One region of the Niveispirillum sp. genome, then DNA from elsewhere that is predicted to be linked to it. Evidence: predicted binding sites of a transcription regulator. Region 1 holds the regulator's gene; the other holds the start of a gene.

Region 1 (5,032 bases):
GCCCGCCGCTTTGCCCGGCATCGTGGGTGCCATGCTGCTGGCTGTCAGCCGCGCCATCGGCGAGACGATGATCGTGGTGATGGCTGCCGGCCTCCAGGCCAGCCTGACCCTGAACCCGCTGGAAAGCGTCACCACAGTGACGGTGCAGATCAAGTCCATCCTGGTCGGTGACCAGGAGTTTGACAGCGCCAAGACGCTGTCGGTCTTCGCCCTGGGTCTGGTCCTGTTCCTGGTGACCCTGGCGTTGAATGTCGTTGCCCTCCGCATCGTCCAGAAATACCGGGAAAAATATGACTGAGATCGCAGAGCCGATGCCCACAGCCATGCCCGTGTCCCTTCACACCGGCGACGCCGCCACCAAGCGACTGAAGGCGCGCTATGCCGCCGAACGCCGCTTCCGCCTTTATGGCATCCTGGCCATTCTGTTCGCCTGCTCGATGCTGGTCATCCTGCTGTCGACCCTGCTGAAGGAAGGCACGTCCGCCTTCTTCCAGACGGAGGTCAAGCTGGCGGTGACCATCGATGCCGGCACCATCGACCCGCAGGGTACCGGCAACCCGGCCGAGTGGGATCGTGGTGCGTTCCAGACCCTGGTGACCGACGCGCTGTACAAGGCGTTCCCGGACGTCACGGGCCGGACGGAGAAGCGCGACCTGCGCGGTCTGGTCAGCCCCGTAGCCGGTGTTCGCCTGGGCCAGATGCTGGACAAGAACCCGGCCCTGGTTGGTCAGACGATTGAGGTCTGGCTGCCCGCGTCCGACGGTATCAACCAGATCGTCAAGGGCGGCATCGACCGCGACCTGCCCGAGATTGAGCGTCCGATCAACGACAAGCAACTGGCCTGGTTCGACAGCCTTCAGCAGCGTGGAGACGTGAAGTCGGCCTTCAATACCACCTTCTTTACCGCCAGCGACAGCAACTACCCTGAATTGGCAGGCTTGCTTGGTGCGGCGGTAGGGACGCTGTTGACGATGCTGGTCACGCTGGCCATCTCCCTGCCCATCGGCGTTGCTGCGGCGGTCTATCTGGAAGAATTCGCGCCCAAGAACCGGTTTACCGAGATCATCGAGGTGAACATCAACAATCTGGCGGCCGTGCCCTCCATCGTGTTCGGTCTGCTGGGTCTGGCGGTGTTCCTCAACTTCTTCGGTATGCCGCGTTCTGCCCCGCTGGTCGGTGGTCTGGTGCTGGGCCTGCTGGTGCTGCCCACCATCATCATCGCCAGCCGCGCGGCGCTGAAGGCGGTTCCGCCGTCAATCCGCGAGGCAGCGCTGGGCATGGGCGCCTCGCGCCTGCAGACGGTGATGCACCATGTGCTGCCGCTGGCCATGCCGGGCATCATGACGGGCACCATCATCGGCATGGCCCATGCTGTGGGTGAGACGGCACCGCTGCTGATGATCGGTATGAATGCCTTCGTCACGTCGGCACCCGATAGCCTGCTAGCCAGTTCCTCGGTCCTGCCCGTGCAGATTTTCATCTGGGCGGACAAGCCGGAACGCGGCTTTGTCGAACTGACCTCGGCCGCCATCCTTGTGCTGCTGGCCTTCCTGATCCTGATGAACGGTGCCGCCATCTGGCTGCGCAAGAAATTCGAACGTCGGTGGTAACAATGGACAGCATGACCCTGAACAAGCCTGTACAAGCCGCCGTCACCCAGCCGGTGAAGGTGTCGGCCCGCGACGTGAAGGTCTATTACGGCGCCAAGCGCGCCCTGCACGGCGTCAATGTCGATATCTACCAGAACGAGGTTCTGGCCATGATCGGCCCCTCGGGCTGTGGCAAGTCCACGTTCCTGCGGACCCTGAACCGCATGAACGACACGATCGATATCTGCCGCGTCGAGGGCAAGATCCTGCTGGATGGCGAGGATATCTACGATCCCAAGCTGGACGTGGTGCAGCTGCGCGCCCGGGTCGGCATGGTGTTCCAGAAGCCGAACCCGTTTCCGAAGTCGATCTATGAAAATGTGATCTACGGGCCGAAGCTGCATGGCCTGGCCACCCGCAAGGACGAGTTCGACGCCATCGTCGAAACCTCGCTAAAGCGCGCCGGCCTGTGGAACGAGGTCAAGGATCGCCTGCATGAGCCGGGCACCGGCCTGTCGGGTGGTCAGCAGCAGCGCCTGTGCATCGCGCGCGCCGTTGCCGTCAGCCCGGAAGTCATCCTGATGGATGAGCCCTGCTCGGCCCTTGACCCCATCGCCACCGCGCATATCGAAGAGCTGATCGACGAACTGCGCGAGAGCTTCACCATCGCCATCGTCACCCACAACATGCAGCAGGCCGCCCGCGTGTCGCAGCGCACGGCCTTCTTCCACCTGGGCGATCTGGTGGAGGTCGGTGACACGGAAGAGATTTTCACCAACCCGCGCGACGAGCGCACCCAGGGGTACATCACCGGCCGTTACGGTTGATACCTGTCCCCCAACCAACGCTCTTTACGCTTTGAGGGTTTACGTCCATGTCGCCGACCGAACATACCGTCAAGTCCTTTGAGGCGGAATTGCAGCGCCTGTCCAACCTGATCGCCCAGATGGGCGGCGTGGTGGAGGCGCAGGTGGAAGCGGCCGTGCAGGCCGTGGGCCGCCGCGATGTCGAAGGCGCCACCAAGGTCATGCAGGGCGATGCCCGCCTGGATGAGTTTGAACGCCAGATCGAACATGATGCCATCCGCATGCTGGCGCTGCGCGCACCGGTCGGCGTGGATTTGCGTGAGGTGCTGGCGGCGCTGAAAATCTCCGCCGATCTGGAGCGCACGGGCGACTATGCCGCCAATATCGCCAAGCGCTCCATCGCGCTGGCCCAGCTTCCCGTGATGCGCCCGGCCGGGACCATCCCGCGCATGGGCCGTCTGGTGCAGGAAATGCTGAAGGATGTGCTGGACGCCTATATCGACCGCGATGTCGACAAGGCCGTGGCCGCCTGGCACCGAGATGAAGAGCTGGATGACCTCTATACCAGCCTGTTCCGTGAGGTCCTGACCTATATGATGGAAGACCCGCGCAACATCACCCCCTGCACGCATCTGCTGTTCATTGCCAAGAACCTGGAACGCGCCGGCGACCATGCGACGAACATCGCGGAGACCGTGCATTTCCTGGTCCGGGGCCAGCCGCTGACGGCGGAACGGCCCAAGGGCGACAAGTCCAGCTTCACCATCATTGAACCGGTCGAGGGCGAGGGCTGAGTTAGCCCCGCCCCGCCACCATCTAGCGCCAAGGGACCCCGATGAACGCCGCCTTGAAGCCGCTGATCCTGGTTGTTGAAGACGAGGCCGACCTCGTCACGCTGCTGTCCTACAACCTGGAACGCGAAGGGTTCCGGGTCATCACCGCCGGTGACGGGGAAGAAGCCCTGTTGCTGGCCGATGAGCGCAGCCCGCATCTGATCCTGCTGGACTGGATGCTGCCGCTGATGAGCGGGCTGGAGGTCTGCCGCCAGTTGCGCCGCAATCCCAAGACCCGTGAGACGCCCGTCATCATGCTGACGGCACGTGGGGAGGAGGCCGACAAGGTCCGCGGCCTGAATAGCGGGGCGGATGATTACCTGTCCAAGCCGTTCAGCCCCACCGAACTGGTCGCCCGCATCCGCGCCGTCCTGCGCCGTGCCTCGCCGGGTCTGGCGGAAGAACTGCTGCGCTTCTCCGACATCTCCATGGATCTGGCGGCGCACCGCGTGCGGCGCGGGGGCCGGGATATCCATCTGGGGCCGAAGGAATTCGCCCTGCTGCGCCATTTCATGCAGCATCCGGGGCGGGTTTTTTCGCGTGAACAGTTGCTGGACATCGTCTGGGGCCACGACGTCTATGTCGAGCTGCGCACCGTGGACGTGCATATCCGCCGGCTGCGCAAGGCGCTGAACGAGACGGAAGAACAGGATGTGATCCGCACCGTTCGGTCGGCGGGTTATGCGCTGGATAACAAGACGACGATGTGAGTTTTGATGGGCGTCGCATGCGGGCATTCGCCCTTATGCGACCTACGGTTCAGACGTAGGTCGCATAAGCGCAAGCGCATGCGACGTGTGGCAACCCCTATCCCAACTGCCGGCGCAGATGGTTCAGCACGTCGGTGCGGGTCAACAGGCCCAGGAACACCGGGCCGTCCATGATGATGGCCACCATGTTGCGGTTGAACAGGGCGCGCAGGTCGGCCATGGTCGCGGTCACGGGCAGGGTTTCCAGACGGTTGACCATGGCCGTATAGACCTTGTCGCGGAACCGCGCCGGGTCCTTTTCGACATGCAGCAGCAGGTCGCTTTCATCCAGGATGCCGATCACCCGTTCGCCTTCCATCACGGGAAGCTGTGACACGTCGGAAATCCGCATCCGCTTGTACGCGGTCAGCAGCGTATCCTCCGGCCCCACCGTCACCACCTGGCCCTTGTCGAAGCGGCGGGTCATCAGGTCGCGCAGGTCATTGTGCCGTTCGCGCGGGGTGAAGCCGTGATCTTCCATCCAGGCATCGTTGAACATCTTTGACAGGTACTTGTTGCCCGTGTCGCAGACAAACGTGATGACCTTCTTGGGCGTCGTCTGCGCCCGGCAATATTTCAGCGCCGCCGCGAACAGCGTGCCCGATGAGGACCCGGCCAGGATGCCCTCCAGCCGCAGCAGGTCGCGCGCGGCGTTCAGGCTTTCGGTATCGCTGACATAGTAGGCGGCCTTGGCGTACTGAAGGTCGCAGATGGGGGGCACGAAATCCTCGCCCACGCCTTCGACCACCCAGGAACCGGGTTCGTCATGCGTGCCCTTGTTCACCAGATCGGCGATGATGGACCCCACCGGGTCGGCGATGACCATGGCGGTCTTTGGGCTGGCCTTGGCGAAGAAGGTGCCCAGGCCCGTGAAGGTGCCGCCAGAGCCGATGCCGGCCACCACCGCGTCGATGTCGCCGCCCATCTGGTCCAGCATCTCCGGACCCGTCCATTCCTCATGCGCGCGGGGATTGGCGGGGTTGGCGAACTGGTTCACATAGAAGCTGCCGGGGATTTCATTCGACAGGCGTTCGGCAATGTCCTGGTAATAGGCG
Region 2 (5,032 bases), 300 kb from region 1:
CGCCCACGCGGGCGGAACGGGCATGGACGGTACCGTTCAGCGACAGGACGGCCACTTCCGTCGTACCGCCGCCGATATCGACAACCATGCTGCCCGTCGGCTCCGTCACCGGCAGGCCGGCGCCGATGGCGGCAGCCATCGGTTCCTCAATCAAGGAAACCCGGCGCGCACCCGCGGCCTCGGCACTTTCCTGGATCGCGCGGCGTTCGACGGCGGTGGAACCCGACGGAACGCAGATCACGATTTCCGGGCTGGCAAAGCTGCGGCGGTTATGAACCTTGCGGATGAAATGCTTGATCATCTCCTCCGCCACTTCGAAGTCGGCGATGACGCCGTCGCGAAGCGGGCGGATGGCCTGGATGTTGCCGGGCGTACGGCCCAGCATCAGCTTGGCCTCGTCACCCACGGCCAAGACCTGCTTCTTGCCGCGCAGGTCGCGGATGGCGACCACCGACGGTTCATTGAGGACGATGCCGCGACCCTTCACGTAGACGAGCGTGTTCGCCGTACCAAGGTCGATCGCCATGTCGGCGGAGAACATACCGAGCAGGTTTGAAAACATGGGTGAAGCGTATCTCTGATGTCCGGATTCTGCCGCCTTGGTGCGACCGGGCCCCGGATATGCCGGGTCGCGCTTGTTGCATAGACCATTTGGGGCGGCGCCCTCAAGCCTTGAAAGCCCTGGAAACGGAATTTCCACGCCCCGGTCCCTTCGCAGTGCCACATGGAGGGTACGCAGGCACCCCATCACCCCCTTTCGGACTGCCGACCCTCAAACTTCATGGCGAAAACAAGGCAAAAACCCCCGCCGGAAGGGCCTCCGGCGGGGGTTTGACTCAAGTCGCGGAATCGGAGTCGCGTGAACGACTTTACTGTCGCTTATGCAGACATTGCCACCGGTGCGGTCTTCAGCCGCTTGGTGATCAGCTTGTTCAGCGCATGCACATAGGCGCGCGCACTGGCGACCAGCGTATCGGCATCCGCACCCTGACCATTCACGGTCTTGCCTTCCTCTTCCAGTCGCACCGTCACCTCGGCCTGGGCGTCGGTACCCTGGGTCACGGCATGCACCTGATAGAGCTGGAGCTTCGCTTCATGCGGGAAGGCCAGCTTGAGAGCATTGAAGACGGCATCGACGGGACCATTGCCGAAGGCGACCACGGGCGGGATGGACTTGCCGTCAATCTCCAGTTCCAGCACCGCATGCTGCGGCCCGCGCGAACCGGCCACGACATGCAGGGCATGGAAACGCACGCGATCATGCTGACGACCGACCTCATCATCCATGATGGCGATGATGTCTTCGTCGTAGATATCCTTCTTGCGGTCGGCCAGATCCTTGAACCGACCGAACGCGTCATTCACCGCATTCTCACCCAGATCGTCATAGCCCAATTCCTTCAGCTTGGCGCGGAAGGCGGCACGGCCCGAATGCTTGCCCATGACCAGCGACGACCGGTTCAGACCCACCGATTCCGGGGTCATGATCTCATAGGTCTCGGCGTGCTTCAGCATGCCGTCCTGATGGATGCCGCTTTCATGGGCAAACGCATTGGCGCCCACGATGGCCTTGTTGGGCTGCACCTGGAAACCGGTGATGGTGGAAACCAGACGGGAAATGCGGGTGATATGCTCGGTCTTGATGCCCGTGGTGCAACCGATCAGGTCATGGCGCGTCCGCAGCGCCATCACGATCTCTTCCAGCGACGCATTACCCGCGCGCTCGCCCAGGCCATTGATGGTGCATTCCACCTGACGCACGCCGGCACCGATGCCGGCCAGGGAGTTGGCGACAGCCAGGCCCAGATCATTATGACAATGGACAGAGAAGATGGCCTTGTCGGAATTGGGGACGCGGGTCATCACGTCCTTGAACATGGCGGCATATTCTTCGGGCAGGGCATAGCCGACCGTGTCGGGGATATTGATGGTGGTGGCACCGGCCTTGATGGCCGCCTCCACCGTGCGGCACAAGAAATCGCGGTCAGAGCGGGAGCCATCCTGTGCCGACCATTCCACATCGTCGGTCAGGTTGCGGGCATAGCCGACATAATCGATGGTGCGCTGCAACACCTCCTCTTCCGTCATCTTCAACATGTAGTTCATGTGGACGGGGCTGGTGGAGATGAAGGTGTGGATGCGCTTGCGCTGCGCCAGCTGCAACGCCTCTGCGGCGCGGTCGATATCGGCGCGGGCCGTGCGGGCCAGCGCTGCGATGGTGGCATTCTTGACGGTGCGGGCCACTTCGCGCACGGCCTCAAAGTCACCGTTCGACGCGATGGGGAAACCGGCCTCGATCACGTCGACGCCCATTTCCTCCAACACCGTGGCGATGCGCAGCTTTTCATCCAGGTTCATGGAACAGCCGGGCGCCTGCTCGCCATCGCGCAGGGTGGTGTCGAAAATGATGACGCGGTTGCTGTCGCGGGTGATGCTCATGTCCTGGTCCCTTGCGGCACGTCGGGTACGGTCCTGTCAGGGGCACCGCACCGAAATCGATAAAAGGAATATGTGGTTTCGGCAGCACCGATCCGGCGCCTCTTCCCCTGATCGCGGGCCGCGCCGCAGCGAGGGCGGCACGACATCGGGCGCTCAGGGGGTGATTAGTCGTAGGGTGGCGGCCAGGACAAGGCGGCCGCGACGAATGGAAGATGCAGACAGGCCAACGGCGCGGGCGGTGAGGCCCGTGCTGTTTTGCTGTTCCGTCATCTGGTCTGCCGCCATCACGGGGGGACCGTCCATCCGTAAAAGGTTTCAAGCGACGGCGAACCCACTGGGAACACCGACAGCTCTTTTCATGTTTCGGTTTTAAGGCGAAATCACCGACGCGGCAAGAACCTTCATAGGGAAAGAAATGCAAAGGCTCCATGCGGGACTGGCTTGGGTGCGGCGCAATATGGCATGTGCCCTCCTCCCCTCGACATTGACAGAACACACCCCATTGTCTAGCGATGGGACGGGTTCCGCTCCCAAGCAGAAGGCCAGGTAGATGAATTTCCTCAGCGCGATCGGTCGTGCCACCTTGACCTTTCTGGAGGCGACGGGGCGGCTGGCCCTGTTCACCCTCACGGCCCTGGCCCATTGCCTGCGCCCGCCCTTCTATTTCCGGCATATTGGCCGGCAGATGGTGGAGATCGGCTATTACAGCCTGCCCGTCGTCGGCCTGACCGCCGTGTTCACGGGCATGGTGCTGGCGCTGCAAAGCTATTCCGGCTTCTCCCGCTTCTCCGCCGAAAGCGCCATCGCCACCGTCGTGGTCTTGTCGATCACGCGCGAACTGGGGCCGGTTCTGGCCGGGCTGATGGTGGCGGGGCGCATCGGGGCCGCCATGGCCGCGGAACTGGGCACCATGCGGGTGACGGAACAGGTGGACGCGCTGACCACGCTCTCCACCAATCCTTATAAATATCTGGTGGTGCCGCGCCTGATCGCCGGCACCACCATGCTGCCCATCCTGGTGATGGTGGCCGATATCATCGGCGTGTTCGGCGGCTATCTGGTGGCCGTCTACCGGCTGGGTTTCAATGCTTCCAGCTATATCAACAATACCTGGCAGTATCTGGAATTCATGGATGTGGTATCCGGCCTGGTGAAGGCTGCGGCGTTCGGCTTCGTCATCTCGCTGATGGGCTGTTACCACGGCTATAATTCGCGCGGCGGCGCGCAGGGCGTGGGGGCCGCCACCACCAATGCCGTGGTGTCCGCCTCCATCCTTATCCTGGTCATGAACTACCTGCTGACGGGGATCTTCTTCTCATGACGATGGCACCCTTGGAACTGACTCAGGATATGGATGTGCCGAAGATCTCGCTAAAAGGCGTGAAAAAGGCGTTCGGGCCCAAGGTGGTGCTGGACGGCGTCGACCTGGATATCCAGCGCGGCGAAAGCGTGGTGATCATCGGCGGCTCGGGCACCGGCAAGTCCGTGCTGCTGAAAAGCATCCTGGGCATCCTGCAGCCCGATGCCGGCAGCATCCGTATCGATGGGGAGGATACGACCCATATCACGGGCCGCGACCGTGAACGCGCCATGGCCAAGTTCGGCATGCTGTTCCAGGGGGCCGCCCTGTTCGACAGCTTACCTGTCTGGGAAAACGTGGCGTTCGGCCTGATGCAGGGGCAGCGCGTGGGCCGGAAAGAGGCACGGGAGCGTGCCGTCGCCACCCTGGGTGCCGTCGGCCTGGGCCCTGATGTCGCCAACCTGTCACCCTCGGAACTGTCGGGCGGCATGCAGAAGCGCGTGGGCCTGGCCCGCGCCATCTGCACCAACCCGGAGATCATCTTCTTTGACGAGCCGACCACGGGCCTGGACCCGATCATGGCCGATGTCATCAATGACCTGATCGTGAAATGCGTGAAGGATCTGGGCGCCACCGCACTTTCCATCACCCATGACATGGCCAGCGCCCGCAAGATCGCCGACCGTATCGCCATGCTCTACAAGGGCAAGCTGATCTGGGTGGGCCCGGTGTCGGAGATCGACAATAGCGGCAACGCTTACGTCGATCAGTTCATCCATGGCCGCGCCGAAGGCCCGATCCAGATGCAGATTCGGGCGTTTTAAGCGTTCCCTCAGGCGTCGGGCGCCCGCATTTGCGGGCTTGGGCTTACGCCACGTGGCGCGGGCCGGCCGGCGCCGGCCTCCAAAGGCATGAGTGGAACCTCGTGCCTTTGGTAAAATGTTTTGCCTCACTTCTTCGGAACGTTGCCCCGCAGCGGGATGAACGGCATGCCAGCCACATCCATGGCGGCATCCACCATGTCATCGTCCTTACGATCGAACAGTTGGAGCAGCAGGTTATCCATGGCCCGCTCTTCCGACTGCCCACATTCCGCATAAATGCGGCCCAGGGCTTCGGTCTGGAACGCGTCGCGCCCCTCCGCACCCCCGCGATAGCCGAGCGTCTTGGCCACCCGCATGGCAACCTGGAAGGGCGCGAACAGGTGCTTGGGCACATGGGCATGGTCGAGCAGGGCCTTCATGCCATCCCATTTGCCGTCCAGCAGCAGTGCCATGGCATTGGCCTTGCGCA

Evidence for each region. Region 1 encodes PhoB, which activates phosphate uptake and scavenging genes when phosphate is short. Its sites were predicted from a motif close to TNTCATAAAACTGTCA; they were not measured.
Region 2: the regulator PhoB is predicted to act here: its motif matches at 2,801-2,816, upstream of ACT6Q8_RS02450 (MlaE family ABC transporter permease).

Annotation. Positions count from the first base shown of each region.
Region 1 covers NZ_JBQVOH010000001.1:207,887-212,918, forward strand. The annotation lists gene pstC (phosphate ABC transporter permease subunit PstC) at 1-298, shown strand, start outside; gene pstA (phosphate ABC transporter permease PstA) at 291-1,610, shown strand; gene pstB (phosphate ABC transporter ATP-binding protein PstB) at 1,613-2,416, shown strand; gene phoU (phosphate signaling complex protein PhoU) at 2,464-3,189, shown strand; gene phoB (phosphate regulon transcriptional regulator PhoB) at 3,231-3,938, shown strand; gene ACT6Q8_RS00995 (pyridoxal-phosphate dependent enzyme) at 4,036-5,032, opposite strand, start outside.
Region 2 covers NZ_JBQVOH010000001.1:505,408-510,439, reverse strand. The annotation lists gene ACT6Q8_RS02460 (rod shape-determining protein) at 1-562, opposite strand, end outside; gene ACT6Q8_RS02455 (2-isopropylmalate synthase) at 880-2,439, opposite strand; gene ACT6Q8_RS02450 (MlaE family ABC transporter permease) at 2,990-3,760, shown strand; gene ACT6Q8_RS02445 (ABC transporter ATP-binding protein) at 3,757-4,563, shown strand; gene ACT6Q8_RS02440 (DUF2336 domain-containing protein) at 4,689-5,032, opposite strand, start outside.